Regions from separate parts of the Janthinobacterium sp. P210005 genome, predicted to be linked through region 2. Evidence: predicted binding sites of a transcription regulator. Region 2 holds the regulator's gene; each other region holds the start of a gene.
The links. The regulator FNR, encoded in region 2, switches genes on or off when oxygen is low (the NO sensors DNR and NnrR bind a similar motif). The targets are predictions, from matches to a motif close to TTGATNNNNATCAA.

Region 1: VPH40_RS21275 (DUF3079 domain-containing protein) is a predicted target of FNR. The motif match lies at 2,270-2,283, and genes of this name have one in related genera.
Region 3: VPH40_RS02455 (XrtA system polysaccharide chain length determinant) is a predicted target of FNR. The motif match lies at 2,452-2,465, and genes of this name have one in related genera.
Region 4: VPH40_RS16260 (FeoA family protein) is a predicted target of FNR. The motif match lies at 2,070-2,083, and genes of this name have one in related genera.

What each region holds. Positions count from the first base shown of each region.
Region 1 is NZ_JAZARC010000005.1:441,191-447,197, reverse strand. Features, by position in the region: gene VPH40_RS21295 (hypothetical protein) at 190-537, opposite strand; gene VPH40_RS21290 (GNAT family N-acetyltransferase) at 737-1,198, shown strand; gene VPH40_RS21285 (GNAT family N-acetyltransferase) at 1,335-1,742, shown strand; gene VPH40_RS21280 (hypothetical protein) at 1,772-2,230, shown strand; gene VPH40_RS21275 (DUF3079 domain-containing protein) at 2,367-2,567, shown strand; gene VPH40_RS21270 (hypothetical protein) at 2,632-2,802, shown strand; gene VPH40_RS21265 (MFS transporter) at 2,806-3,951, opposite strand; gene VPH40_RS21260 (TetR/AcrR family transcriptional regulator) at 4,223-4,816, shown strand; gene VPH40_RS21255 (GNAT family N-acetyltransferase) at 4,820-5,290, opposite strand; gene VPH40_RS21250 (XAC2610-related protein) at 5,342-6,001, opposite strand.
Region 2 is NZ_JAZARC010000002.1:739,347-745,353, forward strand. Features, by position in the region: gene VPH40_RS13315 (TOBE domain-containing protein) at 1-212, shown strand, start outside; gene VPH40_RS13320 (response regulator) at 214-3,288, opposite strand; gene fnr (fumarate/nitrate reduction transcriptional regulator Fnr) at 3,538-4,296, shown strand; gene VPH40_RS13330 (FixH family protein) at 4,421-4,945, opposite strand; gene ccoG (cytochrome c oxidase accessory protein CcoG) at 5,048-6,007, opposite strand, start outside.
Region 3 is NZ_JAZARC010000001.1:586,142-592,148, forward strand. Features, by position in the region: gene VPH40_RS02450 (XrtA-associated tyrosine autokinase) at 1-775, opposite strand, end outside; gene VPH40_RS02455 (XrtA system polysaccharide chain length determinant) at 792-2,321, opposite strand; gene VPH40_RS02460 (XrtA/PEP-CTERM system exopolysaccharide export protein) at 2,565-3,188, shown strand; gene VPH40_RS02465 (N-acyl amino acid synthase FeeM domain-containing protein) at 3,389-4,135, shown strand; gene VPH40_RS02470 (S1 family peptidase) at 4,140-4,904, opposite strand; gene VPH40_RS02475 (hypothetical protein) at 4,901-6,007, opposite strand, start outside.
Region 4 is NZ_JAZARC010000003.1:557,051-563,057, forward strand. Features, by position in the region: gene feoB (ferrous iron transporter B) at 1-1,504, opposite strand, end outside; gene VPH40_RS16260 (FeoA family protein) at 1,507-1,791, opposite strand; gene VPH40_RS16265 ((2Fe-2S)-binding protein) at 2,204-2,419, shown strand; gene VPH40_RS16270 (energy transducer TonB) at 2,437-3,138, shown strand; gene VPH40_RS16275 (Fe2+-dependent dioxygenase) at 3,293-3,973, opposite strand; gene bfr (bacterioferritin) at 4,395-4,871, shown strand; gene VPH40_RS16285 (glutathione S-transferase N-terminal domain-containing protein) at 4,929-5,543, opposite strand; gene purB (adenylosuccinate lyase) at 5,821-6,007, shown strand, end outside.

The sequences.
Region 1 (6,007 bases), on a different contig from region 2:
TCCGGTGCGGGAGGATTGCTTTTATTCGCCCATGGCCCTGTTGCCTTGATATCTATTTCGTGGCTTGCTTTTCAATTGAGCCGGCATCCACGACGTCCAACGCCTTTGTCCATGCGCCAATGGCGGAACTGGCCTTTGCGCCCATTCGATCTTGGCTTCCCAAGCGATCATTTATGCGCGATGCCCCCTTTAACGGCTAACTGGCACAAACACTTCCCATTTATGCTGTATCGCGGGATTGACGGTCTTGGCGCAACTCACGGCAACATTCGGCCCAGACAGGCCGTGGCTTTGCGGAACCCATTTCACGCTCAAAGCTGCCGCGCATTTTGTCACCAGAATCTTCCGGTTCGGCTCCAGGACTTGCCAACTTGTTCCCTTTTTGGAGTTTTCTGCTGCAATGAACTGTACTGCGGCCTCCCTGATTTCAAACAAACCATGGATGTCGCCGCGTGTCCGGTCTTCGTCAAGCGTGGCCGCGAGTGTCGATGAGACGCCAGCAACAAGAAAAACGGCGACGACCAAGGAAGCGTACATGCATCTATTCAAACGTAACGGTGCCAACATATTTACAATCCTTGCCAAGTCTGTTCGATATCAGATAGAGATATGAAAGGTTTTGCATTCTACAGTCTGCAATCCCGGATCCGCCGTTTTTGTTCTCCGTTGGCGAGTACGTACTTTTCGTGGCACGATGATAAGTTCATCGGCTTTTCATTCAACTGACTGAACGCACATGGCTTTTACTTTTCACCCGTTTTCCGATATTCCCCACGAAGAATGGCTCCTTCTGTTGAATCACCCGGACGTCATCCGCCATATGCCACTGGCCACCGAACGTTGGACGGATGGCGCTATTGCGGAATGGGCGAAAGGCAAGGACGCGCAGTGGCAAGCGAATGGCTATGGACCGAGGGCTATCCGGGTGGATGGCGCGTTTGCCGGCTGGGGCGGTTTTCAGAATGAAGGGGACGAAGCAGACCTGGCACTGGTATTGCTCCCCGGGTTCTGGGGACATGGGCCGGCGCTGGCGCGCCATTTCATGCACCGCCGGCTGGAACTGGGCATTGGCCCGGTCAGCATCCTGCTGCCGCCCAGCCGCACTCGCGTCAAGGGGCTGGCAAGAATCGGCTTCCTGTTTGATCGCGAGGTGGAGTATGAAGGCCAACGCTTTTTGAAGTTCCGGACATCGGAATGAGCGTCACAGGCGCGGTGGGGACGGGAACAGCCTTTCTCTCCCGCAACTGGCATACTATTCAATGCATATGCGAATCTGAGTAAAGTTTGCAGAAACAAGCTATTCCCATGCGCGATCACTTTCCACTTTTGAATCCATGAAAAACAGCACTGTCGAATATCGCCATAACTTCCCCCTCGATCCGCTCGATGTCGTCCGTGTCTTCGATCAATCCGGCATCAAGCGCCCGACCGCCAATCTCCCGAGAATCGCGCGCATGTTCGCCGCACCTTGTCTCTCGCTGTCGGCCTGGGTGGATAATGAGCTGGTGGGGCTGGCCCGCTCGCTGACCGATTATGCGTATTGCTGCTATCTGTCGGACCTGGCCGTCGACCAGCGGTACCAGGGCCTGGGTATCGGCAAGGAACTTGTCAAGCGCACCCAGGCCATCATCGGCGACGACGTGTCTTTGATACTGCTCTCCGCCCCGGACGCCATGTCCTACTATCCGACGCTCGGTTTCGAGCCTGCCGGCAACGCTTACGTCATCCGGCGCAAACATTGAGCGACTGTTTTTAACAATTCCCGCAGCTGATGAAACCCGTCTATACCCTCGCTGAAGCCCTGGCAAAAGATCCCGGCCGCGTCGCCAAAACCCAGGCCCTCACCCTCGACAGTGCCAGGCCCCACATGGGCCTGAAAGGCAGGCATGGCTTGTTCGCTTCCGTAGCCTGGTGGGAAAGCATCGAGGCCCAGCGCCTCCCGACGCAAACCTTGACGGGCATCATCGAACGAACGTATTTCGCGGGCCAGGACAGCCGCCGTGGCGATCAGGTCAACAGCTTCACCTTGCGCCTGGCGAATGGCTCGACAGTGGACGAAAGCATCTACATAAACCACAAGCAAGACATCAGGCTGTTCGTGCCTGGCGCCATGGTGACGATGGTCTACGCGCAAGATGAGCTGAAGGCACAGCCTGCCGCCGACGGCGGCGTCAATGTGGCGCGTATCGTGCTGGAAGTGGCCATATCCGTCAGAAACGATAAAGAGTAGGGGACGGCGCCATGCCGATGCTCCACGATCTGCACAAGCTTGATATTGGACAAGTTTCTAGCTGAAATTGGTTTGACCTCCCCCCGCGCCAGGTCTAGAGTCGACAAGAACCCTCAACGGACCACGATCGCCTCCCATGGCCAAGCCCTTTCCCTTAAACCCGAAGAACCCCGAACGCATCTGCTGGGGTTGCGACAAGTATTGTCCGCCGGATGCCATGCGCTGCGGCAATGGTTCCGAACGCACGCAGCATCCGATCGAGCTGTTTGGCGAAGGCTGGAATGACTGGGGGCTGGCGGCGGCCGACAAGGCCGACAAGGACGAGAACCCGCCTTGACGGCAAGCGCAGCACGCGGCGCGCCGCTACAATCTCTTCATCGCGTCCGCGCTGAGGAGCCTCCATGCAAGAAACCCTGTCCCGCTGGCTGGCAAGCAGCGCCGGCGATGTCCAGTTCGTCGAGCACCCGCTGCGCAACACGGCCACGGTGGCGCTGTCGCATGCCACCCTGGTCCGTTTTCTCGCGCAGACGGGACACGTGCCGCGCATCATGAGTGTCCCTGCGGCTCCCTGATGCTCAATGCCCGGCCACGGGCGCGCCGCCGCTGCGCCGTCCCGGCCGGAAACCATGCGCGCGGGCCGACCAGGCGATGGCAAAGGCCAGCACCAGCAAGCTGACCATGGCCCATGGGAAGGCGCCCGCGCCCCAGGTTTCCAGCAAGGCGCCGCCTGCCACGCCCGCTGCCGCGATGGCCCCATTCCACGCCACCACATTCATCGACAAGGCCACGTCGGCGCCGCTGCCGGCCGTGTCGGCCAGCGCCGTCTGCAACAGCGTTGCCGCGCCGCCAAAGGACAAGCCCCAGACGGCCATGCCCAGGTAAATGACAATGGGAAACTGTGACGCGATGCCCAGCACGAGGGCCGTCGCGGCGAACACGGCCAGGCTGACCAGCACGGTGGCGCGCAGGTGGCGCTCGACCAGCTTGCCCGTGATCCAGATGCCGGCCATGGCGGCGACGCCGAAGACGAGCAAGACCAAGTCGACCCGCTCCGTCAAGCCGGCCGGCGCCACGAACGGGGCGATGTAGGTGTAGAGGATATTGTGCGCCAGCATCCAGGCGATGACGACGGCCAGCACGGAGCGCACGCCCGGCGTCGTGAAGACGCGGCGCAGGGGCAGGCGTTCATGGACGGACTGGCCCGGATAGTCCGGCACCTTCGCCAGCACCCAGGCGATCAGGATCAATGTCAGGGCGGAAATGATCCAGAATGCGGCGCGCCAGCCGACGAGCGAACCGAGCAAGGTGCCCAGCGGCACGCCCAGGGACAGGGCGACGGGTGCGCCCACCATGGCCAGCGCCAGGGCGCGGCCTTGCTGATGCGGCGCCACCATGCGCCGTGCGTAGCCTGCCAGCAAGCTCCACGCCAGTCCGGCCGCCATGCCGGCAAAGAAGCGGGCCGCCAGGGTCAGCCAGTAGTGGGACGACAGCGCCGTGACGGTATTGAACACGAGAAAACCGATGATGGTCAGCAGCAGCACATTGCGGCGGCGCCAGCCGCGCGTGGCGATGGTGAGCGGAATGGCCGCCAGCAGGGAGCCCAGCGCATAGGCCGTGACCATTTGCCCGGCCAGCGCGGCGCTGATGCCGAGTCCTGCGCTGATCTGTGGCAACAAGCCGGCGGGCAAGGTTTCCGTGACGATGCAGATAAACCCCGTCATGGCCAGGGCCAGCAGGCCGGCGACGGGGAGGCGGTCGGTCAGCGCAGGGCTGGCTCCGGTGGTGATAGTGGCGTGATTCACGGCAAACATCCTTGTCAAGTGATCAGGCGCAGGAGTGCCCCTGACCGTCGTTGCGGTACATATGTATCGATCGGTACAAATATAGGCGATGGCGCGCCGCGTTGTCAATGACTTCTGTATCGAGTAGTATGTAAGTAGCATACGGGTAGATGAAAAGGAACGATGGATGGCGCAAATGGGACGGCCGCGCATGTTCGATCGGCAAGCGGCGGTCGAGCAGGCCATGTTTTTATTCTGGCAACAGGGATATGCATCGACGTCCTTGAGTCAGCTCAAGGCGAGCCTGGGCGGCGGTATTTCCGCGCCCAGCTTTTATGCGGCGTTCGGCTCGAAGGAAGCGTTGTTCCGCGAAGCGGCGCAATGCTATCTGGACACGTTTGCACGCGTGACGGAATGCCTGTGGGACGACGGCCTGGCGCCGCGCGCAGCCATCGAGCTGGCCTTGCGCCAGTCGGCCAGCATGCAGTCCGATGCGGGCCACCCGCCCGGCTGCATGGTGGCGCTCGGTTGCATGAGCGCGCCGACGGCCGAGCATGCGGCTGTGGCCGCGCCCCTCACGCAATCGCGCGCCCGCACGCGTGCCGGCTTCGTGCGCTGCGTCGAACGGGGCATGGCCAGCGGTGAATTGCCTGGTGATATGGATGCCGTAGCGCTGGCGTCCGTCTTCGACAGTTTTTTGTCGGGCGTGGCTATCCAGACCCGCGATGGCGTGGGCTACTCCGTGCTGGACGGCGCCATCACGCAGATTCTGCGCGTGTGGGATGCCAGCCGCGTGCCAGGCTAGACGCTAGGCCGTAAAGCGAAACTCCAGCACGTCGTCGCCATATTTGTCCGTCTCGCCCGTCGAGGTCCAGCCCAGGTAGCGGTAAAAGCCGTACGAACGCGAAGCGGGGTCGTCGGAGCAGCCGAGGAACAGCCGTTGATGACCGTGCGCGCGCAGTTCCGTCATCACCAGTTCCAGCAAGGTCTTGCCGATACCGAGCCCCTCGAATTCCGGCAGCAGCGCCAGGACGATGATTTCGCCCGTGTCACGCTCGCCAAAGCAGTAGCCGGCCAGCTGGTCGTCATGATGGCAGACGTGGCCAGGCAGGCTGCCCGAACGCATCATTTCCGCCCAGGTGTCGGCCGTGATGCCCACTTCCGCCAGGCGTTCCGCGGACACGGCGTTTTGCCGCGTCCTGCCCCGCAAGTCGATAAAGGCCGGAGTGTCTTCCGCCTTGGCGGGATGGAAGGTAATGGAAGCTGGATGTGTCGTCATGTCATTACTCGCTGGTGTCGTGTCTGTGGCGAAAATGAGGCTGGATAAACCTCATTCCCAGGGTTTGCGCATGGTTTGCGCATGGCGCTGCCAGTCAAAGATTTTGCTATTCTCGATTGCCTGCTGGCCGGGATTGCCGCTATCGATGATTTCATCCTTGACGATAATCAAATCGGTTTTGTCATTCAAGCGGTATTCCCGATAGCGTTCGCAATCCTGTTCGCGCCGGGCGATGGTAATTAATTTGCTGGCTTGCCACGCATAGCTGTCTTCATAAAAGCATTGCGCCGCGCAGCCGCAATTGGGAATGCCCCCTTCGATTCTTTGCTCGGCCATGTTGATGTTCAGATTCGGAATGGCTGACAAGGGTTGATTGAAACGGTATTGCTGCGCTGGCGCATCCCATAACCATACATCGGAACAGCGGATGCGTCCCTGGCTATCCGTGTATCCGGTGACCCACAGGTCGGCATGGCCGTCGAAATTCATGTCCAGCAGCAGCGCGTGCAAATTGCCCGTGCCGCTGCTGCTGCAACTGCCATTCATCCACTGCTTTCCGATTTTCAGCCGATACGTCTGTTTTTCATCGTGATTCGCATAGCGGATATCGGCGGCTTGCCGCACTTTGCCTGTCGCGGCTTTATCCAGATGCAAGGTGCCAGCATAGACCGAGGTGGAAATCAGGGATAAAAGCAGAGCGATCAGTTTCATGGCGAT
Region 2 (6,007 bases):
CGCGCTTTTCCGCGCGCAACCAGCTGGCCGGGGTCGTGACGCGCGTGCAGACGGGCGCCGTCAATACGGAAGTGGTGCTGGACTTGCCGCGCGGCGGCACGATTGCCGCCATCATCACGAACCAGAGCAGCACCGACCTGGGCATCGAGCTTGGCAGCAACGTGACGGCCATCTTCAAGGCGTCCAGCGTGATTCTGGGCGTGCCCGCCTGATTTAATCCTGCAGGCGCGACAACCAATCCGCCGCCGCCGCCAGCGCCTGTTCCAGTTCCTGCGCCGTGTGCGCCAGCAGCGCCGGCACCTCGTCCAGGCGGCCCGCATCGATGGCTTCCTCGGTGGCGAACGCGGCGCGGATCAGGCGCTTCGTGCCCAGGGTGCCGACGGAGCCGCGCACGCTGTGCAGGATGCGTGCCACGTCGCTGTGGCGGCCCGCCTGCAACGCCGTTTCGGCGTCGCGCACGGGCGTCGTGCCCTTGTTCAGCGCGTCTTCCACCATGCGCCGCAGCACGCCGCGCCCCTTCGCATCGCGTCCCATCACGCGCATCAGCGGCGCCATGGAAAACACTTCCTCATCGGCGATGCGTGCCGGCTCGGCCGTCTGTACTTGCGGGCGCTTGGGCAGGTGGCGCAGGATGACTTCCATCATCTCTTCCACCACCACGGGCTTGGCGATGAAATCGCTGATGCCGGCCGTCATGCAGCGCTCGCGCTCGGACGCCAGCACGCCGGCCGTCATGGCGATCACGGGCAGGTGCAAACGCAGTTCCGTGCGGATGATGTGGGTAGCGCTGAAACCGTCCATGACGGGCATCTGCATGTCCATCAGCACGATGTCGTAGCGCAGCGCTTCCGTGCGCAGCCGTTCCACGGCTTGCAAGCCGTCGCCCACCACGTCCAGGGTGGCGCCCATGTGTTCGAGGATGCCGCGCGCCACGGCCTGGTTCAGGTGGTTGTCTTCCACCAGCAGGAAATGCACGCCGGCCAGTTCCGTGCCCAGCGGCTGGTGCAGCATGCGTTGCTCGCCGCCGTCGTCCTTGGCGATCAGCGCCTGGTGCAGGGCGTCGAACAGGCTCGATCCCGTGATCGGCTTCATCAGCACGACGTCGGCCTCGGCCGCGCTGGAGATTTCTTCCAGGTGGTTGCGGGCGAACGCGTTGACCATTACCACGATGGGCTGGCGCTGGCCGCTGGCCGCCTGGCGGATGGCCTTGGCCGTGGCCAGGCCATCCATGACGGGCATGTGCCAGTCGGCCAGCACCACATCATACGGTTGCTGCTGCGCCAGGCGTTCGCGGTACAGTTCGATGGCGGCAAAGCCGGAGTCCACTTCGTCGGCCAGCCAGCCCCACGCCTCGATCAGCTTGACGATCAGTTCGCGCGTGGTGCGGTTGTCGTCGGCCACCAGCAGGCGCAGCTGGCCCAGCGCCGGCGTGCGCCGCGTTTCTGCCGGCTGCGCCAGCATCTCGAAGGGCACGCTGAACCAGAAGCGGCTGCCCTTGCCTTCGCTGCTGGCGACGGCGATGTCGCCGCCCATCATGTGGATCAGCTGCTTGCTGATGGCCAGGCCCAGGCCCGTGCCGCCGAAGCGCCGCGTGATGCTCTGGTCGCCCTGGGAAAACGCGGCAAACAGCTGCTGTTGCTGCAGTTCCGTCATGCCGATGCCCGTGTCGCGCACTTCGAAGCGCAGCCAGGCGCGGCCGCTCTCGCTCTCGGCCAGGCTGACGGCCACCACCACTTCGCCGCTCTCCGTGAACTTGATGGCGTTGCCGGCCAGGTTGACGAGGATTTGCTGCAGGCGCTGGGCGTCGCCCACGAGGCGCCGCGGCACGTCGGGCTCGACGGCGATGGCCAGTTCCAGCTCCTTTTCGCCCGCATTCATCGTCATCGTCGTGGCCAGGGTATTCATGACTTCGTCGAGGTCGAATTCGACGGGCGACAATTCCATGCGCCGTGCCTCGATCTTCGAATAGTCGAGCACGTCGTTGAGGATGCCCAGCAGCGACTGGCCCGCCACTCTGACCATGGTCAGATACTTGCGCTGTTCCGTGTCGAGCCTGGTATTGCCCAGCAAATACACCATGCCCAGCACGGCATTGAGGGGCGTGCGGATTTCATGGCTCATGTTGGCCACGAAATCGCTCTTCGCGCGGTTCGCCGCCTCGGCCCGGTCGCGTTCCTGTTCCAGTTCCGCCGCGCGCGATTCGAGTTCCTGCTGCAGGCGGTCGCGTTCGCTCATCAGGCCGTTGAACGCTTCCGTCAGTTCGCCGATCTCGTCGCGCTGCTGCACCGGCACGGGCGTGAAGCGGCTGCCGCTGGTGCGCAGGGCTTGCAGGGTGTCGCGCAGGCGCACCAGCGGCGACAGCAGGCGCACGGTGACCCAGCCCAGAACAAAGGCGGCCAGCAGCGAGGCGAGGATGCTCCACAGCACCAGCCGGTACAGCACGCCATCGAACGGCTCGAAGGCATCCTCGACGGGGAGCGAGGCGGCCAGCAGCCAGTTTACGGATTTCAGGCGCTTGAAGCTGTTGACGGCCGTGATGCCGCGGCTGTTGGTGCTGACCATGCTGCCTTCGCCATCTTCCTGCAGCAGCCGGGTCGTCGTCAGGTTGGCGTTCGGCTGGCGCGGTTGCAACAGCCGGCTGGTATCGGGATGCAGCACGTAGCGCGGCACGGCGCCGCGCGTGAGGATGAAGTAATAGCCGTTCTTGCCGATCTTTTCCGAGCGCAGGCGGCCCAGCAGGTTGTCCTTGTACAGGCGCAGCACGCCGATCACCACGCCGGCCACCTGGCCATCGGCGGCCAGCACGGGCGCCACCATCTGCACGATGGGCATGCCGCTCGACTTGCCCAGCATCGGTTCGGTGATCATGGGCTGGCGCGTGCGCAGGACGGTCTGGAAATACTCGCGCTCGGCGACGTTGATGCCGGCGCGCCCCGCTACCTCCGGCATGTCGGCCACGACGGCGCCATGCGCGTCGAGTACCAGCACGTCATCGAACAGCACCAGCATCGAGCGGCGCGAATAGTATTCGCGCAATTGGGCGGGCCGGGCGATCAATTCCGGCGGCTGTTGTCGGGCCGTCAGGGTGACGATCTGCAGCAGCATGCCCAGCTTGTCGTCGAGCTCGGCGGCGGTGCGGGTGATCAGGGACGATTGCTGGCTCAGCAGTACTCGGGTGAAGTCGTCGCGCATGTGCTGCACCTGGATCATGGTGACCAGCGCGATCATGGCGATCGAGGTCAGGCTGGTGGCCAGCGCGACTTTTGCTTTAATGCCGAGAGGCTTCATGATTTCCTTTTCAGTACCGGGCGGCACAGGCGGCAGATAATGCTGTCAGGAATTTTCCTATCAATGCCCCAGCTTGGCAAGCGCCGCCGCGCAAATTGCCCGCCCCCTACGGGCTTTTGACGATGTTGCCATATAATTAAAGGCTGGACGTCGTTTATTCGCCGAATTTACGGTGAAATTGGCATACGGCAACCCTGTATGCGGCTGTATGCAGTAAACTTGTTGTTGCATTTTCTAAAAGGTACCGACATGACTGAAGCGCTACTCACTCCAACCTTGCCCACCGTGAACGTGGAGGCGTTGCGTGCGCGATGCTCGACCTGCAGCATGCATCAATTGTGCCTGCCGATGGGCCTCGATGTGGGCGACATGGACAGGCTGGACCAGATCATCGGCCGCCGCCGCAAGATCGTGCGCGGCGCCTCGCTGTTCCGCATCGGCGACTCGTTCCAGAACCTGTATGCGATCCGCCTGGGGCATTTCAAGACGTACCAGATCAATCCGGGCGGCGAAGAGCAGGTGACGGGCTTCCAGATGGCGGGCGAACTGCTGGGCATGGACGCCATCAGCGCCGACCGCCACCACTGTAATGCGGTGGCGCTGGAAGACAGCGAAGTGTGTGAAATCCCGTTTTCCAGCCTGGAACAATTGCTGGGCAATATGCCGACCCTGCTGCGCCATTTCCACCGCATGATGAGCCAGGAAATCACGCGCGAGCAAAGCGTCATGCTGTTGCTGGGCAATATGCAGGCGACGCAGCGCTTTGCCGCCTTCATCGTCAACCTGGCGTCGCGCTATGAAGCGCGCGGCTATTCGGGCAGCAATTTCCAGCTGCGCATGTCGCGCGAGGAAATCGGCAACTACCTGGGCCTGACCATCGAGAGCGTCAGCCGCCTGCTGTCGAAGTTCAAGAAGGAAGGCTGGTTGCGCGTCTCCAACCGGGAAATTGAAATCCTGCAGCCGGCCAAGCTGAAAGCCATTACGGCCGGCACGGACGTCTGCAAGTAACAGCACCGTCAAAACCTGCTGCGCGTCGCGCTTTGCGGCTTGCGATGCTCGCTGTGCTATAGCACAGCTGCGCTTCTCAACCACAAATCACTGCCGCTCGCTACGGTTTTCCCGGCGCTGTACGTTATAGCTCTTCATCCGCATGCAGCGCGATGCTGCGCTGCAGGGGCCAGGTCCAGATGCCGGACAGGCGCCACTCGCGTTTGTCGTTTTCCACCAGCACTTGCCAGCGGCTGCGCTCGAGCATCGGCAGCGCCACGGAAAAATTGCCGGCCGCATCGGGCTGCACCAGCACCTTGATATCTTTTTCCGGCAGGGTCGCATGCGCCAGGTGCAGCTGTAAAGGCGCCTGATAGGCCTTGCCGAAGCTGTGCACGGAACCGGTCAGGCGTGCTTGCGCCACGTCATACGACAGGCGCGTATCCATCGCCAGGTCGCTGGCGATCGTGTCACGCTTCAAATCCTGGTTGATCGCCTTGCCCTGCTTGTAATAATCGCCCACCACCAGTGCATCGGGCTGCGTAAACGCGATATAGCCCATGAAGCTGCCGACGACCACGGACAGGCCGGGGCCGATCATCAGCAGCCATGGCCAGCGATGCTTGTACCACGGTGCAACGGGTGCTTGCAGTTTCAGACTGTCGGACATGATATTTCTCCTGTTTAATCAGCCAGTCCCCGCATGGGGACCGGCCTTCCTGCAACTTCGTGGCGGCGGCGAGGGCACCCGGTCCCCGTCCGCCTTTCCTTGTTAACGCGGCACGATGAATACCGCGCTTTCACGCACATGCAGCGATGGGTCGTCCAGCGATTGCAATTCGATCGCAATCTTGTTCGAGCCCTTCTCTCCCACGCCGTGCGGCACGCGCAGGCGGATCGGCCAACCCAGCGTTTCCGTCGGCTGCAAGGTCACTTCTTCGCGCGTCAGCAAGGTAAGGCCCGGCAAGCCGGAAGCGCTGATTTTGAAATGCTGGCTTTGCTCCGACGTGTTCATGATCTGCAGGCGGTAGACGTTTTCGATCATGCCGTCTTCCACTTCGCGTCCCATGGAACCGCGGTCGCGGATCACGTCCATTTTCAGGGGCGTGCGCAGGGCCAGCGAAGTACACACGGCGATGATGATCAGGGCCAGGATGGAAGTGTAGATCAAGACGCGCGGGCGCATGGCGCGCTGGCGTATCTGCTTCGAATTGAAGTTGTTTTCCATCGCATGGTCGGTACTGTAGCGTACCAGTCCCCGTGGCCGGTCGACTTTGTCCATCACGCTGTTGCAGGCATCGACGCAAGCGGCGCAACCGATGCATTCATACTGCAGGCCGTTACGGATATCGATACCGGTCGGACACACCTGCACGCACAGGGTACAGTCGATGCAATCGCCCAGCTTGTCGTTGTTGCCGGCCTTCTTGCTCATGGCGCCACGTGGTTCACCGCGCTTGGCATCGTAGGTGATGATCAGGGTGTCCTGGTCGAACATGGCGCTCTGGAAGCGCGCGTAGGGGCACATGTATTTGCACACCTGCTCGCGCAGCCAGCCCGCGTTGCCGTAGGTTGCCAGACTGTAGAACAAGACCCAGAACCATTCCCAGGGACCGAAGTTCAGCGTGGTCACCGACTGCGCCAGTTCCTTGATCGGCGTGAAGTAGCCGACAAAGGTAAAGCCCGTCCACAGGGCGATGGCGCCCCATACCAGGTGCTTGGCCGTCTTCTT
Region 3 (6,007 bases), on a different contig from region 2:
GAATGTGTTCGCACGACTCGATCTGCCGCAGCGCTTCCTTGACGGCGTGCTGCGTCGTCGTTTCCGCCTCGACGACCATCACCACTTGTCCCATCTGCCCGACCAGCGCGTGCGCCTCGCTGGTGATCAAGAGGGGCGGCGAATCGAAGATGACGACGCGGTCGCTGTAGCGGCTGGCAATTTCCGCCAGCAGGCGGCTCATGGCCCGGCTGGCCAGCAATTCCGTCGCATGCTTGTTGCTGCGCCCGGCGGGCAGGATGCTCAGGTTGGCCACATTGGTTTTCAGGATCACGTCGCCCATCGCCAGTTGCGGGTCGAGCAGCACGTCCATCAAGCCCGGCTCCGGTGGCAGGCCCAGCACTTTCAGCACGGACGGGCGCGCCACATCGGCATCGACCAGCAGCACCGTGATATCCATTTCCATGGCGATGCTCATGGCCAGGTTGACGGCGCAATAGGTCTTGCCTTCGCCGGGCATGGCGCTGGTGACGACGATCAGGTTGCCGTGGCGGATGGCCTCGGCGCCGCTGGCGCGCGCCTGACGCAGCAGCGGGCGCTTGATGATGCGGAAATCCTCGGCCACCGAGCTGCGTCCGCCTTCCTGCGTGAGCATGCCTTGCTCCGCCAGCCGGGCCAGGTTCAGGGGGCGGTACTGGGGCGACCTGGCCGCGTCCGCGCCATCCGCACCCGCCGCGCCCTCCACGCCATACGGCACGCCGGCCTCGGCCACGCCCAGGATGGTGGGTTCCTGCTTGCCGCTGTCCTTGCTGCTCATCGTCGCTCCCCGGGATCTAGAATTTCATAAGCGCGGCCGTCATGACCCCGCCGTACAGCACGAACAGGCTGCCCAGGCAGGCGCCAAAGCCGTAGCGGGCGCGACGGCGGCGCACTTGCTGCAGCGCCGTCCAGTTCATCGATACCGTGCCCAGCACGTTCAAGCCCGTGGCGTCGCGCAGTTCGGCGGGGCTGAGGAAGGTGGGACGCACCTGGCTGATGAGCAAGGCCGTGGCGACGCCGGCCACCAGGGCCGCGCCCAGCGCCGCGCTGAACAGCAGCGGGCGGTTCGGGCCGACGGGCGCATATTGCACCGTGGGCGGGTCGATGATCTTGAAGGCCATCATTTCCGTGGTGGAACTGAGCTCACCCGACAGCTTGGCCGCTTCGCGCCGGCCGATCAGCTTTTCATAGTTTTCCTTGTTGATGATGTAATCGCGGTTCAGCTGCGCCAGCTGCGATTCCACCTCGGGCACGGCATTGCTCTGCGCCAGCAGGCGTTCATTGCGCGCGTTGTATTCCTGCACGCGGGCGCGGATGGCGGCCACCTTGGCGTCCGCATCCGTCAGCGCCACCTTCAGCTGCTGCAGCATGGGGCTGTAGTTCTTGCCCGGGTCGCCGGCCGCCGTCTTCAGCTTGCTTTCCTCGATCTTGCGTTCTTCCAGCTGGGCAATGAGGCGCTTCGAGGAAATGATGTCGGGGTGCAGTTCCGTAAATTGCATGCGCAGGCTGTCGAGGTTCTTGTTGAGCGTGGCGATGCGCTCGTCGAGTTCGGGATTCGCGATGGCCGATGCGTTCGGCTCCAGGTCGAGCACGGGCTCGTCGCCTTCGATCTGGCTCTGGATCGCCTTGCGCGCCTGTTCCGCCTCGACCAGTTCCAGCTTGGCATTGTTCAGGCTATCGGACGACATCAGCAGCTGGCTGCCATAGTCGATGCCCTGGCGCGGCAGCAGCAGGTTGTTGCGGATCTTGAATTCCTTCACCAGGTTTTCCGCCGCGCTCAGCTTGTCCTCGTAATTCTTGATCTGCTCGTCGATGAATTGCACCGCCTTTTGCGAATCGCCTTTTTTTCCCTGGAAACTGCCTTCGACAAAGATGGTGAGCAGGCTTTGCACCACGTCGCGCACCAGCTTCGGGTCGCGCCCGCTGTAGCTGATCGTGTAGATGTCATACGCGTTGGTGCCCGTGATCTTGATGCGGCTCATCAGGTCGTCGAGCTGGGCCTCGTGTTCGCGCACGGTCTTCGAGTCGAGGTCGAGGTCGACCATGCGCATGACGCGCTCCACGTTCGGACGGCTGAGCAGGGTGCGGCTCATGATGGCCACCTGCTGTTCCGTGTTCGGCACGCTGGTCATGCCGGCCATCAGCGGCTTGAGGATGGTTTGCGTATCGACAAACACGCGCGCCGACGTCTGGAAGTCGTCGGGCAGGGTGATCACCTTGATGAAGCCGACGACGGCCACCAGCCACGCCACCAGCACCGCATGCCAGCGGTATTTCCAGATGCCTTTCAGGCTGGAAAGCAATTGCTGTATCAATTCTTCCATGTCGCTTCCTTCAGGTGACGGTGCTGCACGGTCGATGGGCTGGCGACGGCGTCTTGCAAGAAATGCTTGCCTGTTGAGTAAGCAAAGTATAGGGCGGCTGGGAGGCAAAATTTCCCAAGATGATTGCTTCTTGATACGCCTCAAGGTTGACTTGCCGGGTTTTAATAATCATAGGAAGTTCGCGGCCCAGGCTGGTTCTGCGCGGCCGGCCATGGACGCGCCATCGACTCGAAGAGGCTCCGCATGAATCCGTTTCGCCGTGCATTTGTCTGCAACACGCTGGGCCTGGGCTTGGCCGCCGGCCTGCTGGGCGCCTGCCGCACGTCCCATCCGCTGGCGCCCTCCGACGACAGCGCGCCCATGCACGACTACCTGATCGGACCGGGAGACTCCGTCAACATCATCGTCTGGCGCAATCCGGAAGTGTCGCTGACGGTGGCCGTGCGGCCGGACGGCAAGATCACCACGCCGCTGGTCGAGGATTTGCCCGCCAGCGGCAAGACCTCGACCCAGCTGGCGCGCGACATCGAGCAAGCGTTGGGCAAGTTCATCCAGCAGCCCGTCGTGACGGTCATCGTCACCAATTTCTCGGGCCCGTATGGCGAGCAGATCCGCGTCATCGGCGAGGCGGCCAAGCCGCAGGCGCTGCCGTACCGGCTGGGCATGTCGCTGATGGACGTGCTCATCGCCGTGGGCGGCATCACCGATTTTGCGGCCGGCAACAAGGCCAGCATCATCCGCATGCGGGAAGGCAACCAGCAGCAGCTGGGCGTGCGGCTCGACGACCTCTTGAAGCGTGGCGATATTTCCGCCAACGTCATGATGCGCCCGGGCGACGTGCTGCTGATACCGGAGAGCTTCTTTTAATAGCGGACTCGGCAATATCAAAACAGCACTTATATTTGTCATTTTGTACTCGCAGGCAAATTTCAGCATGAAATTTTGCTATTAAATAGCATATTTCTTCTGTTTTTTTTGCCTGGCGCGGGAACTTCTCCAGTTTTTCTCTTGTCACAAGGCATTGGCTTCAGTCCGTCTCGACGGCGGCCGATGAACGTGAGGACAAGATGAGCTTTGAAGATGAACCCATTATTTCCTTCGACACGCCCGGTACTTTCAATGACCTGGTGGTGGGCGAGGGGCAGATCGACCCTGCCATGGAGCATGAGCTCGACCTGCAGCGCTTTCATATCCGCATGGCCAATTCGCGCGGCCGGCGCGAGGCGGCCAGTTTGCTGATCCGCAAGATGTACGGCTGGCGCGGCTATGCCGTCGATCCCGGCATCGCGCATGCCCTGAATAAAATCACGCTGTTTGCGGAAACGGCCGGCACCACGGTCGGCACCATGACCCTGTGCCTCGACAATGACGAGACCGGCTTGCCCGCCGATGAAAACTTCCGCGACAAGCTCGACGTCCTGCGCGTGGAAGGCCGGCGCCTGTGCGAGCCGTCGCGCCTGGCCATCGACAAGGGGGTGAGCAAGCGCGTGTTCGCGGCGCTGATTCATATCTCTTATATATATGCCCACAATATTCATGGCTTTACGGATTACGTGATCGAAGTCAACCCGCGCCACGTGGTGTTCTACAAGCGCATGCTGGGTTTCCAGGACTTCGGCGGCGAGCGCGAGTGCACGCGCGTGGGGGCGCCGGCCGTGCTGCTACGGCTGGACCTCGATTACATGGGGGCCCAGATCCGTAAATACGGTGGCCTGATGGAACAGCATGGGGGTGAACGGTCGTTTTACCCCTTTTTTTTTCCGACATGGGATGAGCCTGGCATTACGGACCGGCTGAGGCAGGGGCGCAACTGATCACTCATTTGTTTTTCAGCAAGAGCGTCTGCATGTAGCTGCCCGGAATCGCGTAGGTGATGCCGCTCGGGGCGCTGATGGCCGCTTCCTTGAGGCCCTTGACGTACACCATGTTGACGATGCCGTAGACGAGACCGGTCTCGGGATCGAACAGGGGGCTGCCGCTGCTGCCCGGATACGCCGTCGCGTCCAGCTGGAACACGGTGTACGGCGCTTTTTGCAGCTGCGCCAGGCGCCGGATGTCGAGGCGCTGCGCGTTTTCGCTGGGCATGACCACCGGCGTCAGCGATGACACGGTGGCCCGGTGCGTCACGTGGTGCAGCCCGAGCAAGGTGCCCAGCGGAAACCCCGTAAACGCCATGGCCTGGCCTTCGCGCACCGTGGCCGCGTCGCCCAGCGCCAGGGCGGGCAGGGGCGCGCCCGCCAGGCGCAGCAAGGCCAGGTCATGTTCCGTGTCCAGCGCCTGGACCCTGGCGGGGCGAAATTGCGCCGCCTCGCCCTGGCCCGTGAGGATGCCGATGACTTCGTTCGGATTGGCGTCGAGCAGTTTCTGGATCACGTGGGCGCAGGTCAGCACGCTCAAGCCGTCGCCCGTCACGAAACCCGTGCCGATGAAATTCATCGGCGGCGTGCGCGTCTTTTGCAGGCTGCCCACGCCGACGATGGATGGTTTGATGCGCGCGATGGTTTGCGCCAGCGGCGCATCGGCGCGGCACGGCGTGCTGGCCAGGGCCAGGCAGAATAGGAGGGCGGAAAACAGGGGTGTCATGGCGGCGCGCTTTCAAGGTGGGGAGGTGGCGGGGAGGGCGCGGCTTGCAGCAGCGCGCACAGCAGCATCAGATGGCACAGCAGGGCGAGGCGGGGCACGTCGAGCAGGCTGTCGAACAGGCCGACGACGAGAAAACCCAGCAGGGCGGCGGCGCAGGCCAGCGCGCCCGGCTCGCCCCGCGCGGCGCGGCGCAGCAGGCGCAGGCCGGCCACGGCCAGCAGGGCCAGCATGGTCAGTGCGCCGCACCAGCCCGTTTCCACCAGCAGATGCAGCGCCATGCTCTTGATATGCCACGGCAAGTGATGGTGATCGCTGCTGAAAAACCAGTAATTGTTGGTCTGCGTAAAGCGGCCGTTGGCGATCAGTTCCTCGCCGCCTGGCGCGCGCAAGCTCAGGTTGTCGACGTCGAGCACGGACGAGGCGGCCGTGCCGCTGACCGCCAGTTCCAGCTGCACGGGCGGGCGCAGCAGCCAGGCGCCCCCGCCCAGCCAGGCGCTGTCGAACGGCACGTCATAGTGTTGCCAGGCCGCCGACGGATTGCCGGGCGGAGGCGGGCGCAGGCGCAGGGGGATTTCCACGCAATTTTGTGCATACAGCAATTGCCGCTGGCACAGCCGCACCTGCAGCACGGGCATGGGGCCGCTTCTGCGCACGTCGAGCGCCAGGGTGTAGCGCGTGGCAGGCTGCACGCGCAGGCGTTGCAGCAGCCGCAGCAGTTCGCCATAGCCGGCGCTGTAGCCGGGACTGGCCAGGCGCACATAATAATTGCCGGGCGCGCCGCTGTCCTCGGCATACGCGATGCTGGCCGGCACCTCGCGCCCCGGATTGTGCCAATAATAGGTGGCGGGAAAGCTGCCGCTGCCCATGCCGAACAGGCGGTTGCCCCAGTCGGGCGGCTGCATGGCCAGCACTTGCCGCCAATGGCGCAAGCGGCCCTGCATGTCGAAGGCCGTGGTGGCGAAACGTTCGGTGGCGTAATAGCTGGCCGACACGGGGATGGCCAGCAACAGCAGGATGCCGGCCGCGCCCGCGATGCTCAGGCTGGCCCGGTCCAGCCGCCACAGCGGCGGGTGCAAGCGTCCGTTGCACAGCATCAGCATGGC
Region 4 (6,007 bases), on a different contig from region 2:
GCGGGTGGATGGCGTTATCCGGCGCGCCGGGGAAGGTGCTGAGGAACCACAGGATGATCATCAGGCTCAGGATGATGGTACCGACGCGCGTGAGGAATATCTTCGCGCGCTCCCACAGGCTGACGGCCAGGTTGCGCAAGTGCGGCCAGTGATAGGCGGGCAATTCCAGCATCAGCGGCTGGTTGCCGCGCACGCCCATGCCGCGCTTCATGACCCAGGCCACGGCCATGGCCGAGATGATGCCGGCGAAGTACAGGACGAACAGCACCAGGCCTTGCAGGCTCAGATAGCCCCATACCTGGCGTTCCGGGATGAAGGCGGCGATGATCAGCGCATACACGGGCAGGCGCGCCGAACACGTCATCAGCGGCGCGATCATGATGGTGACCAGACGGTCGCGCGGATTCTGGATGGTACGCGCCGCCATCACGCCAGGAATGGCGCAGGCAAAGCTCGACAGCAGCGGGATGAAGGCGCGGCCGGACAAGCCCACGCCTCCCATCAGGCGATCCAGCAGGAAGGCGGCGCGCGGCAGGTAGCCGCAGTCTTCCAGGCTCAGGATGAAGAAGAACAGGATCAGGATCTGCGGCAGGAACACCAGCACGCTGCCGACGCCGCCGATGATGCCTTCCACCAGCAGGCTTTTCAGGTGACCGTCTGGCATGTTCGCCGTCAGTACGGCGCCCAGGTGGCCCACGCCATCGGTGATCATTTCCATCGGCGTGGCGGCCCAGGCAAACACGGCCTGGAAGATCAGGAACATCAGCACGGCCAGGATGATGGGACCGAACACGGGGTGCAGCACCACGTCGTCGATCTTTTCCGTCAGGTTGCCCTTGTCGCTCGCGTCATTGCTGACGGCGGACAGGATGCGGCGCACTTCGCGCTGGGTTTCTTCGACGCTGACGGCATCGATGGCCGCCAGCGGTTTCGCTTCCACGGCCGGCAGCGGCAGCATGGCGTCGATGGCGTTCAGCAAGGCTTTTTCGCCATCGTGCTGCACCGCCACGGTTTCCACCACGGGCATGCCCAGTTCCTGCGACAGTTTCACCGTGTCGATCAGCATGCCGCGCTTGCGCGCCACGTCCGTCATGTTCAGCGCCAGCAGCATGGGCAGGCCCAGGCGCTTGACTTCCAGCACCAGGCGCAGATTCAGGCGCAGGTTGGTGGCGTCGACCACGCAGATGATGGCGTCCGGACGCGGGTCGCCGCGGCGCAAGCCGCCCACCACGTCGCGCGTGATGGCTTCATCGGGCGTGGTGGCCGACAGGCTGTAGGCGCCCGGCAGATCGAGCAGGCGCACGGGCTTGCCGGCTGGCGAGGTGAAATGGCCTTCCTTGCGCTCGATGGTCACGCCGGCGTAGTTCGCCACTTTCTGGCGCGCGCCCGTCAAACGGTTGAACAGGGCGGTCTTGCCGCAGTTCGGATTGCCCAGCAAGGCAATTTGTGGCTGATGCGGCGGCTTGTGCACGCCTGCATCCACGATAGTTTCGACAGCACCCATGGTCATTCCGGTTGAAGCAGCGGTTGAATCGTAATCAGCGCCGCTTCGAAGCGGCGCAGTGCGAACGTGGCATTGCCGACCTTGATGGCCAGCGGATCGCCGCCGGGAATGCCGCGCTTGAGCATGCGGAGTCGTTCGCCGGGAACGAATCCCAGCTCCATCAGGCGGCGGGCCAGGTCGACGCCGTCCTCCGTCTGTCCTGCCGTGTGGGGCGTGATATGCAACACCGTGCCGCTCTGGCCGACTGCCAGCGCATCGAGCGTCATCATGGGTGGAACTAGAGTCATGAGCAAATTCCGTTCAAATTAAGAACACCTGATACCGGCGACGGCGCAAGGCGCCTTGCACCGGTTCCAGGTTTGTGACGTAAAACGCAACTGTTGCGCATTACCGACAAGCGGCCATTCAATCTGTCCAGACGGCGACCGTCCGAGACAATACCAGCATTATAAACATGAATGCGAATAGTTTTTATTTAGCCCGGAGAGCCGCCCCCATCAAGGGCTGCGTCATTCGGAAACATGGCCTGTGAAGCTGCGGCGCCAGGCCGCCAACTGCCGCACACTTGATCAAAATCACTTGCATTGTCCCCCGCTTTGCGCGACAATGAAACGTAATGATAATGATTCTCATTAAAACACTAGCAACAATGCTTTCCAGCACTAGTGTCTGTTCATCCTCCAGCCAGAAGGTGTATCAATGATTGTATGTGTCTGCAACAACATATCTGATCGTGAAATCCGTCAAGCCGTCGATCTTGGCCTGTCCAGCATGGCCGAACTGCGCCGCGACCTGGGCGTGGCCACCTGCTGCGGCAAATGCCACACCTGCGCGCGGGAAGTGCTGAACGATCACCTGAACGCCACCGTGGCGCTGCAAGAAACCGTATTGATGCGAGCTGTACTGACAAACTAAAGAAAGCGATGAACGCCATGACGATGATGCCCCCGCCCGTAACGGTGCAGGCCGTGCAGCAATTTGCCGACTTCGACAAGAAGCGCAACAAATTCGCGCCGCTGATGGCCATCGTCGTCCTGCACATCGCCGGCTTTTACGCCATCCAGAGCGGCCTGCTGAGCCGTGTGGTCACGGCGGCCATGCCGACCATCACCACCATCAGCATCATCGCCCCGCCGGCGCCGCCCAAGCCGCCAGCGCCGTCCGTACCGAAAACCGTGGAATTGAGCGCCCCCGTGCCGCGCGCCGTGATCCCGCCGCTGCCGCTGATCGCCGTGGCGCCGAGCGAACCGACGATCACGCCGCCGCAGCCGACGCGCGCCGAAGCGGCACCGGTTGCCACCGCCGCGCCGACAGCGCCATCGACACCGTCGCCGACGCCACCGGCGCCGTCGACGCCGCGCACCGTCAGCAGCGTCGAATACATCAAGGCGCCGCAACTGATCTACCCGAATCTGTCGCGCCGCCTGGGCGAGAGCGGCACCGTGGTGTTGCGCATCCTGATCAATGAAAAAGGTTTGCCCGAGCAAATCCTGATCCATAAATCGACCGGCTACGGCAACCTCGACGAAGCGGGCCGCCAGGCCGCCCAGCGCGCGCTGTTCAAGCCGATGATCGAAAACGGCAAGCCTGTTCCCGTGTACGTGTTAGTACCGCTGACCTTCCAACTGAGCTAGCCTTCCGGCGGCCCTTGCGCCGCTGCCAGCCCGCAAGCACCGCACCCTGTGCCCTGCTTGCTTTTTTGCGCCCTGTTTTCTGTACCAGTCAAGCAACTGCTTGTTTCAGTCTGCCAGCCTACATCCCCGGGCCAGGCAGACTTTTTTTTGCGCGCTACATCTCCGCCCACATCCTGAGCAGGTTGTGATAATGCCCCGTCAAGCCCACCGTCGCCGGCGAATCGCCGTGTTCTCCGCGCACGCTCTGGATGTTTTGATCGAGCTCAAACAGCATGCTGCGCTTCCAATCCTCGCGCACCATGCTTTGCGTCCACAGGAAGGAGCAGATGCGCTCGCCGCTGGTGACGGGCAGCACCTGATGCACGCTGCTCGACGGATACACGATCACGTCGCCGGCCGGCAATTTCACTTCATGCGTGCCATACGCGTCGACCACCACCAGCTCGCCGCCTTCGTACTCGTCCGGCTCGCTCAAGAACACGGTCGACGAGACGTCGGCGCGCATCGATTGCATGCCGTTTTTCGGCGTGCGGATGGCGCCGTCGATATGCAGGCCATAGTGCTCGCCGCCCGCATAGCTGTTGAAGAACGGCGGCAGGATGCGCAGCGGCAGCACGGCGGAAAAGAACAGGGGATTGGCCATCAGCGCGCGGCTGACGATCTCGCCCAGTTCCAGCGCCAGCGGCGAACCTTCCGCCAGCTGGCGGTTGCGCTTGACTTGCGCGCCTTGCGCCCCGACGCTGGCGCGCCCGTCGACCCAGTCCGTCTGCGCCAGGCGCTGGCGAAACTGCGTGACCTGTTCCGGCGTCAGCACGCCGGGTATATGCAGCATCATCTTGCTATCCTTTTTCAGTAAATATCGCTGCCTGATTATCGCATCGCCGGCAGCGGCCAAGAAGACACAAAAGCAAGAACGGAGCAACATTTCCCGCCTTTTCAGCGCGGCCATGCAGGCGCGCCAGCAGCAGCAAAAAAGCGCCAGGAACGCGAATGAGAATGGCCTTCATTTTCCTTAACAAATAAAAAACGGAAAAATGTGGCAATCCATTTGAGAATGGGTTTTATTCGCACGATATTTACGTTAAAAAGACGGAAAAATGCCGTTTACCGCCCGAAATCGCCCATATTTTGCGCTATCATGCGGGCATAGCGAAACCGGCAACCTGCGCGCCACCAGGCAGCCAGCGCCACCCGGCAGTGAACGCCAGCAGCCTCCGGTTTCATCATCGAACGCGACACAGAACAAAGGAAATCCCATGAAGGGCGATAAAGAAGTCATCCGCATGCTCAACGCACAGCTCACCAACGAACTGTCGGCCATTAACCAGTACTTCCTGCATGCGCGCATGTACAAGCACTGGGGCCTGGAGAAGCTGGGCAAGAAGGAATACGAAGAATCGATCGGCGAAATGAAACACGCCGACAAGCTGATCGACCGCATCCTGATGCTCGACGGCCTGCCGAACCTGCAAGCGCTGCACAAGCTGCTGATCGGCGAGAACACGCCGGAAATGCTGGAATGCGACTTGAAGCTGGAACGCGCCGCGCACGCCACCGTCAAGGAAGGTATCGCCATCAGCGAAAAAGCGGGCGACTACGTCTCGCGCGACCTGTTCCTGATGATCCTGGAAGATACGGAAGAACATATCGACTGGCTGGAAACGCAGATCGACCTGATCGCCAAAGTCGGCATCCAGAACTACCTGCAAAGCCAGATGGCAATTGAAGAGTAATTTTTCTTCGAGGCAGATAAAAAAACCGGCAATCGCCGGTTTTTTTACGTCCGCGCCTTATTGCGGCACGGTGTCCTTGAACGATGGCCGCTCGGACAGTTTGTCGAACAGGCGGGCCAGCGCGGGGTGATCGGCGCGCCAGTCGATTTCCGGGAAGCGGAAGCTGAGCCAGCCCAGGGTGCAGCCCACGGCCACGTCGGCCAGGGTGTAGTTCTTGCCGGCGCAATATGCGCTCTCGCCCAGGCGCGCTTCCAGCGCCGCCAGGCCCAGGGTGACTTTGTCCAGCTGGCGCGCGATCCAGGCCGCGCTTTGCTGCTCGGGCGGGCGCTGCGTGCGCTCCAGGCGCACCAGCACACCCGCGTCGAGAATGCCGTCGGCCAGCGCTTCCCAGTTCTTGATATCGGCCCGCTCGCGGCCATTGCCGCCGGCCGGCAGCAGCTTGCACACGGGCGTGAGCGTGTCGAGGTATTCGACGATGACTTTCGAATCGATCAAGGTGCTGCCATCCTCCATCACCAGGCAGGGCACCTTGCCCAGGGGATTGGCCTGGGCGATGCGGGTTTCCGGCACCCACACGTTTTCCAGCTCGAAGACATAGTCGAGCTTTTTTTCCGCCAGCACGATGCGGGCTTTGCGGACATACGGGCTGGCGAGGGAGCCGATCAGTTTCATAGGTACTTTAAGGTAAGGGAGCAGCAAGCAGTATAGCATCGGCGGCAGCGCTGTTTGGCAGCACGCGCCCGGCGGCCCGGCGGGTGTGGCAGGCACGCCGCATCGGCGCCGGATTCGGTCCAAAAGCGGCGTGCCGGCGGCCAACGGACGGCTGGCCAGCGGCCAGCGGTGGTAAAATCGCCCTTTACTGTGGCGCCGTCAGTGTTGCTGTATTGCAATAGCCCTGCCCTCCCCGCGCGCCACACGCCAACCGTTTCTTTAACTTGCGTCCGCTCTCATGACTTCTACTACTCCGTATTCCACGCTGTCGGCCCTGTCTCCGCTCGATGGCCGCTACGCCAGCAAGACCGATCTGCTGCGCCCGATCCTGTCCGAAGCCGGTTTCATGCACCACCGCGTGAAAGTGGAAATCTCCTGGCTGCAAGCGCTGTCGCAAGCCGGTTTCGCTGAAATCAAGCCTTTTT